Regions from separate parts of the Cellulosimicrobium sp. EB106-03-01-XG111 genome, predicted to be linked through region 3. Evidence: riboswitches for the same ligand, from Rfam matches in the RefSeq annotation. Region 3 holds a riboswitch; each other region holds the start of a gene.
The links. A riboswitch is a leader RNA that binds a small molecule or an ion and turns the genes downstream of it on or off. The one in region 3 is predicted to bind S-adenosylmethionine.

Region 1 (2,255 bases), on a different contig from region 3:
TGGTCGGCGAGGAAGCTCACGGTCAGCGTGCGCGCCGTCGAGACCGCGGGCCACGACGACGACGTGGACGCGAGCGAGAACACGAGCAGCGGGGGCGCGGCCGAGACGGAGATGACGGACGTCGCGGTGAAGCCGACGAGGCGGTCGCCGTGCTCGAGCGCGACGACGGCGACGCCCGCGGGGTGGCCGCGGAACACGGCCTTGTACTCGTCGGGGGAGAGCTGGGGCTCGTCCTGCTCGGCCAGGAGGGCCTCCAGGTGGGTGAGCTCGGCGGTCATCGGGCCACCCCCGCGAACGCGTCCGCGACGGCCTCGTCGGTGCGGGCCGACGGGAGGTCCCCCGCCGGGGGGAGCGGTGCCGTGGCGCGGCGCAGGGCGTCGCCCTCGCGCGCGAGCCACGCGTCCACGACCGGCCCCAGGTCCGCGAGCTGCGGCTCGGTGACCGTGAGCGACCGGGTCGGGACGACGGCGCCGAGCTCGACGAGCACGGGCCGCAGGTGCACCTCCCCGACGAGCGCGTGCGCCGGGTTCCCCGACACGACGAGCGGGACCACGACGACGCCCGCGAGCCCGTCGGGGCCGTAGAGGTCGAGGAAGGCCTTGAGCAGCCCGGTGTACGACGCCTTGTAGACCGGGGTCGCCACGACGGCGACCGTCGCCCGGGCGAGCTGCGCGCGGGCGACGTCGGCCGCCGGGTGGTCGGCGGCGAGCACCTCGGCGGCGAACGACGCCAGGTCGACCGTGGCGACGTCGGCCGTGCCGAGGACGTCGGCGACGCGGCGCGCGACCGTCTCGGCGGCGCCGAGCGTGCGCGAGCCGGGCCGCGGGTTGCCCGAGACGGCGAGCACCGTCGGGTGGGTGGGGTGGTGGGTCATGTGCACCTCGCAGTAGTCGTCGATCACGCTTGCCGTGCGGGCCGTCCTCGCCGGTGGCGGGGCAGGCCGGGCCCGGCCTGGTCATCTCCCGGAGCACCCCGCCGTGACAGGGGGTTGCCGGCCAGCGAGCCGGGGCTTGGCGCTGGCGCTCGTGACCTGGGGACGGGTATAGCAACCGCCTCGGGAAACTGCACCGGATCGGTAGGGTTTCTCAGTGGGTGGACGGATGTGTCGTCGCCGGTGCCCCTCGTGCCGCCCGGTGCCGCCTCGTGCGGGCCGACCCGGCTCCGCGGCCGCCCGTGCCGGTGCGCGCGGAGTGAGACGGTGTGACGGGAGCTTCTGGCACAGGCGTACCGTCAGCAGGAGTTCCGCCCGCGTCAGACGAGGAGTACCCATGGACAGCCGACTGCAGTCCGTCTACGACGAGGTCCTGCGTCGCAACCCCGGCGAGGCCGAGTTCCACCAGGCCGTGCGCGAGGTCTTCGACTCGCTCGGCCCCGTGCTGCGCAAGCACCCGCGCTACGTCGAGGCCGCCGTCCTCGAGCGCGTGTGCGAGCCGGAGCGCCAGATCATCTTCCGGGTCCCGTGGGTGGACGACACCGGGCGCGTGCAGATCAACCGCGGCTTCCGCGTCGAGTTCAACTCGGCGCTCGGCCCGTACAAGGGCGGCCTGCGGTTCCACCCGTCGGTCTACCTCGGCATCGTGAAGTTCCTCGGCTTCGAGCAGATCTTCAAGAACTCGCTCACGGGCATGCCCATCGGCGGCGGCAAGGGCGGCTCCGACTTCGACCCGCGCGGGCGGTCCGACGGCGAGGTCATGCGGTTCTGCCAGTCGTTCATGACCGAGCTCTACCGCCACATCGGCGAGAACACGGACGTCCCCGCGGGCGACATCGGCGTGGGCGGCCGCGAGATCGGCTACCTCTTCGGGCAGTACAAGCGCATCACCAACCGCTACGAGTCCGGCGTCCTCACGGGCAAGGGCATCTCGTGGGGCGGCTCGCTCGTCCGCACGGAGGCCACGGGCTACGGCACGGTCCTCTTCGCGCAGAACATGCTGGAGACGCGCGGGCAGGCGCTCGACGGGCGCCGCGTCGTCGTCTCGGGCTCCGGCAACGTCGCGATCTACGCGACGGCCAAGGCGCAGCAGCTCGGCGCGAACGTGGTCGCGTTCTCCGACTCGTCGGGCTACGTCGTCGACGAGGCCGGGGTCGACCTCGAGCTCCTGCGCCAGATCAAGGAGGTCGAGCGCGGGCGCGTCGCCGACTACGCCGCGCGCCGGCCCGGGGCCCGCGTCGTCACCGACGGGTCCATCTGGGACGTGCCGTGCGACGTCGCGCTCCCGTGCGCGACGCAGAACGAGCTCGACGAGGCGGCGGCC
Region 2 (2,255 bases), on a different contig from region 3:
ACGGCGGCTCGGCCCGCCGCACGACCGTCGTCGTGCTCGTCATGATCAGCGTGTTCTACATGGTGTCGAGCACGCTCGGGCTCGTGGCGCGGGTCGTCGCGCCCGACCTCGCGGCGCCCGGCGTCGCGGACACCGTCGTCCTCACGCTGCCGACCCGCCTCGTGCCCGGGCTCGGCGGCGAGCTGCTCGCCGCGCTCGTCGTCGCCGGGGCGTTCGCCGCGTTCCTCGGGACGTCGTCCGGGCTCGTGGTAGCGCTGGCGGGCGTCGTGAGCCAGGACCTGTTCGGCGGCACCGTGCGGTCCTTCCGGTGGTCGGCGGTCGCGTGCACGCTCATCCCGCTCGCGTTCGCGCTCGTCACCATCCCGCAGGGCCTCGTGACGAGCGTCGGGACGGTGTTCGTCTTCGCCGCGTCCGCCTTGTCCCCCGTCATCCTGCTCGGCGTCTGGTGGCGCGGCCTCACCGCGCGCGGCGCGGTGGCGGGCATGGTCGTGGGGGCCGTCCTGTGCGCGACGGCGCTGCTCGCGTCGTCCGCGCTCGTCGCCACGGGGTACGGGAGACCGTCCGGCGACACGGCCGACGGCGTCCCCGGCGTCGTGCGCGCCCTGCTCGCCCAGCCCGCCGCCTGGACCATCCCGCTCGCGACGGCGACCGTCGTCGTCGTGTCGCTCCTCGACCGGCGCGGCCCGCCGCTGCGCACCGACCGGTTCCTCCGGCGTCTGCATGTGCCCGAGCGCCGGCGGGCTTGAGACCCGGAAGGCCGACGACGACCCGTCGCCACGCTCGGCGTCTGGGACATCGCTCGAGCACCTGAGATCTGTAGCGGAGGAAACCTGAAATTCGTCGCGTAGAGAGACTGCGATCTGTAGCGCGGGACGTCGGTACGCCTCCGACTGATCCCTCCGCATCTCACCTGGCGGGCGCTCTCGACCGCATGTCGGATGGGTCGTAGGATCGTGGCAACCATCCAGAGCGGTCGAGAGTCCTGGCTCGACGACACCGCAGCAACCCGCCGACGGAAGCCTCCCGAGGACAAAGGTGCTAACGCCAGGGTCGATGGAGTGACGCATGACCTCAGAGGCACCCTTCGCGCACCGTCCGGGCCGTCCGCGGCCGACGGTGTCGTTCGAGCTCATGCCCCCGCGCCGACCGGACGCGGCCCCGAAGTTCTGGGAGACGGCACGCCGTCTCGTCGCGACGCACCCCGACTTCGTGTCCGTGACGTACGGCGCGGCGGGCACCGACCGCGCGACCGCGCGCCAGGTCGTGGGACGGCTGCTCCAGGGCACGCCCGTGCTGCCGATCGCGCACCTCACGTGCGTCGGGGCGTCGCGCGAGGACGTGGAGTCGGTCATCACCGACTTCCTCGACGAGGGCGTGCGGAGCTTCCTCGCGCTGCGAGGCGACCCGCCGCGTGACCAGCCGGACTGGCAGCCCGCGCCCGACGGCGTCCGGTCGTCGACCGAGCTCGTCGCCCTGCTGCGCGAGGTCGAGGCGTCGCGCTGCGCGTCCGACCCGGCCGTCGCGCTGCGCGGCGCGGCCCGGCCGCTGACGATCGCCGTCGCGACGTTCTGCGACGGCAACCCCGCCGCCGGCACGAGCCGCACCCAGGAGGTGCGCCGCCTGTGGCAGAAGCAGCAGGCCGGCGCGAGCTTCGCGATCACGCAGCTCTTCTACGACGCGTCGTCGTACACCGACTTCGTCGCCGAGGCCCGTGCGGCCGGCGTGACGATCCCCATCCTCGCCGGGCTGCTGCCCACGACGGAGCCCGCGCGGCTCCGTCGCGTCGAGGAGCTCACGGGCGTGCGCGCGCCCCAGCACCTGCTGGACGCGCTCGACGCCCTGCCCGACCCGGAGGCGCAGCACGCCTACGGGATCGCGTACTCGGTCGACCTCGCGCAGCGCGTCCTCGACGCGGGCACGCCCGGTCTGCACGTGTACACGTTCAACAAGCACCGCGCCGCTCTTGACCTGCTCGAGGGTGTCCACCTCGGCGGCGGGTCGGGCGGGACCGGGGGCGGCGCCAGCGCCGCCGCCGCCCCGCTCGTCCCGGACCTGGCCAGCGGGCCGTGGGTCACCGGCACCTCCCTGCCCACGACGAGCGCCGCCACGCACGGCGCGCCCGTCTGACCGGTCCTCCGGACCAGCAAGAGGTTTCGATCATGGCCACTTCCGTACCCTCCCCTACCCAGAACCCGGTCGGATTCCCCGCCGGGACCGTGCTCGGCTACCCGCGCATCGGGCGCCGCCGCGAGCTC
Region 3 (2,255 bases):
CCGGGGACGGCCTCCAGGCCCGCGACGAGGGCCGCGCGCAGCGCCGCCTCGTGCGCGTGCAGGTCGGCCGGGTCGAGCGCGGCGAGCGCGTCGCACGCCGCCGCGAGCGCCGCGGCACCCACCACGTTCGGCGAGCCGGCCTCGTGGCGCGCGGGCGCCGTCTGCCACTGGGTCCCGGTCACCGCGACCTGGCGCACGGCGCCGCCGCCCGCGAGGTAGGGGGTGCCCGCGTCGAGCCAGTCACGACGCCCGACGAGCGCGCCCGCGCCGAACGGCGCGTAGGTCTTGTGCCCCGAGAACGCGACGTAGTCGGCGCCCGACGCGGCGAGCGAGAACCCGCGGTGCGGGACGAGCTGGGCGCCGTCGAGCACGACGCGCGCGCCAGCGTCGTGCGCGGCGCGGACGACCTCGGTGATCGGCAGGGACTCGCCCGTGACGTTGGACGCGCCGGTCACGGCGACGAGCGCGTACGGGAAGCGCGCGAGCTCGGTGCGCAGGCCCGAGAGCGTCTCCGCGACGGACGCGCCGCCCGCGAGGACCGTCGCGCCCCCGGCGCGCTGCCACGGCAGCAGGTTCGCGTGGTGCTCGACGTCGAGGACGAGCACGCGCGCGGGCGTGCCGTCCGCGTTCGCCGGGACGCAGCCCGCGAGCAGGTTGAGCGAGTCGGTGGTGTTGCGCGTGACGACCGTGACGTCGTCCTCGCGCGCGCCGACGAACGTGCCGATCGTGCGGCGCGACGCCTCGTAGAGCGCCGTGGAGACCTGCGACAGGTAGCCCGCGCCGCGGTGCACGCTCGCGTAGAGCGGCAGCACCTCGGTCACGCGGTCCGCGACCGAGCGCAGCGCCGGGGCCGACGCCGCGACGTCGAGGTTCGCGTACGGGACGCTGCGGCCGTCGACGAGCGGGACGAGCGTGTCCCCGCCGACGACGGGCAGGAGCGCGGGCGCGTCGGCGAGCGCCGCGAGGTCAGGGGCCGGGGCGTCGGTGGGACACGAGACGTCCGCGAGAGCAGTCATGGCACAGTCCTCCAGGGTCGTCCGGGGAGAACCTCCCCGCGCTTGCCGCCCGCCGGTCGGCGTGCGGCCTGGTCGTCACCCGGGGCACCCCGCCGCGAGAGGAGGGTTGCCGGCCAGCAAACCGGGGTTTCGCGCTGGCACTCATGACCTGCGTCCAGGATGTGCGCGGCGGCACTCCGTGTCAACCCGTGGTCAGGGCAGTCCGCATGGTGGACGCTCTCTCGCGACGTCGCGGCCCACGGTCACTGCACGCCGAGGGCCGCCGGACTCACGCGCTGTAAAATTTCGAGATTTTGGGAAGGCCATAATTTGAATTCTCGAGTACCTTGAGGGCTAGCAGGTTCTCCTCCTCCTGCTTTAGCCAATCCCTGACCACCGTGCGTGCCTCATTTGACGCGAGCGCGCAGAACGCGAGGATTCGCCGGCTTAGAGGTTGATGACAGTGGGGCATCGAAGCGCGGGCTGCACCGCGCAATTTGTCGGGGTCCCAGCAGGCTAAGCGGTGAGCGGCCATGGCGAGCAGTGGGGCCGATGTCGCCGGTTCGCTTACCAGCGACTCCACGAGTTCGATCATGTTCTTTCGCGGCCTAATGTTAGGCGAAATCATTCGCAGGTAGTGTGCTGTAGACCACTCGAAAGCAGCCCATTCGGACCTCGAATGTTCCACGAGCCAATCCTGCAAGCTCGCCTGAACAAAGTTCTCTCTGAATAGCGGACCAAGGATGTCCGCACCGTGCGGCATCTCGACGCATGCATCAAGCATATCAATCACACGGTAGCTGGAGCCATGCTTTAGCATGCGATTAGCCGCAAACTTGAGGCTCGTCCTTCCCGCGACGGCTGGCTCCTCAAATAGACGATCCACGAGTTCCTCGAGTGGCCCCTCATCCGCCTTCGAATCGAGCGCCTCATCGATTGCACTGTGTTCGATCTGCATCGCGCGCTCCCAAACCTCTGGACCTTCCAGGAGCCTTGTCTTTGCGCTGTTTGCATGGAGTCCCAACGACCGCGCCGTGGACTGCAATTCGAGTTGGGCCGACCGCATCGACGCTCCGTCATCCCCGAAAAGCCAAATGTCATCCATCCAGCGCGTCCAACTTGTTCGCGGGTTCGCCCCCTTCGTTCCGCGCACGACAAGTTCCATGATGCTTGAGGAGTGGCCCTCAAGCACATCGTCCAACGACGACACGTACATGTTGGCCAGAACAGCAGATGCGAAAGAACGTTGCGGTATGCCCG

Region 1: linked by a shared signal. The riboswitch ahead of AC3WT4_RS17755 (NAD(P)H-dependent oxidoreductase) and the one ahead of AC3WT4_RS07990 (aminotransferase class V-fold PLP-dependent enzyme) in region 3 are both predicted to bind S-adenosylmethionine.
Region 2: linked by a shared signal. The riboswitch ahead of AC3WT4_RS00230 (methylenetetrahydrofolate reductase) and the one ahead of AC3WT4_RS07990 (aminotransferase class V-fold PLP-dependent enzyme) in region 3 are both predicted to bind S-adenosylmethionine.

Annotation. Positions count from the first base shown of each region.
Region 1 covers NZ_JBYTEQ010000026.1:335-2,589, forward strand. Annotated here, with positions in the region: gene AC3WT4_RS17750 (flavin reductase family protein) at 1-278, opposite strand, end outside; gene AC3WT4_RS17755 (NAD(P)H-dependent oxidoreductase) at 275-874, opposite strand; SAM riboswitch class IV at 929-1,031, opposite strand; gene gdhA (NADP-specific glutamate dehydrogenase) at 1,269-2,255, shown strand, end outside.
Region 2 covers NZ_JBYTEQ010000001.1:51,761-54,015, reverse strand. Annotated here, with positions in the region: gene AC3WT4_RS00235 (sodium/solute symporter) at 1-746, shown strand, start outside; SAM riboswitch class I at 958-1,060, shown strand; gene AC3WT4_RS00230 (methylenetetrahydrofolate reductase) at 1,066-2,127, shown strand; gene metE (5-methyltetrahydropteroyltriglutamate--homocysteine S-methyltransferase) at 2,160-2,255, shown strand, end outside.
Region 3 covers NZ_JBYTEQ010000006.1:200,244-202,498, reverse strand. Annotated here, with positions in the region: gene AC3WT4_RS07990 (aminotransferase class V-fold PLP-dependent enzyme) at 1-1,016, opposite strand, end outside; SAM riboswitch class IV at 1,050-1,165, opposite strand; gene AC3WT4_RS07985 (RNA-directed DNA polymerase) at 1,285-2,255, opposite strand, start outside.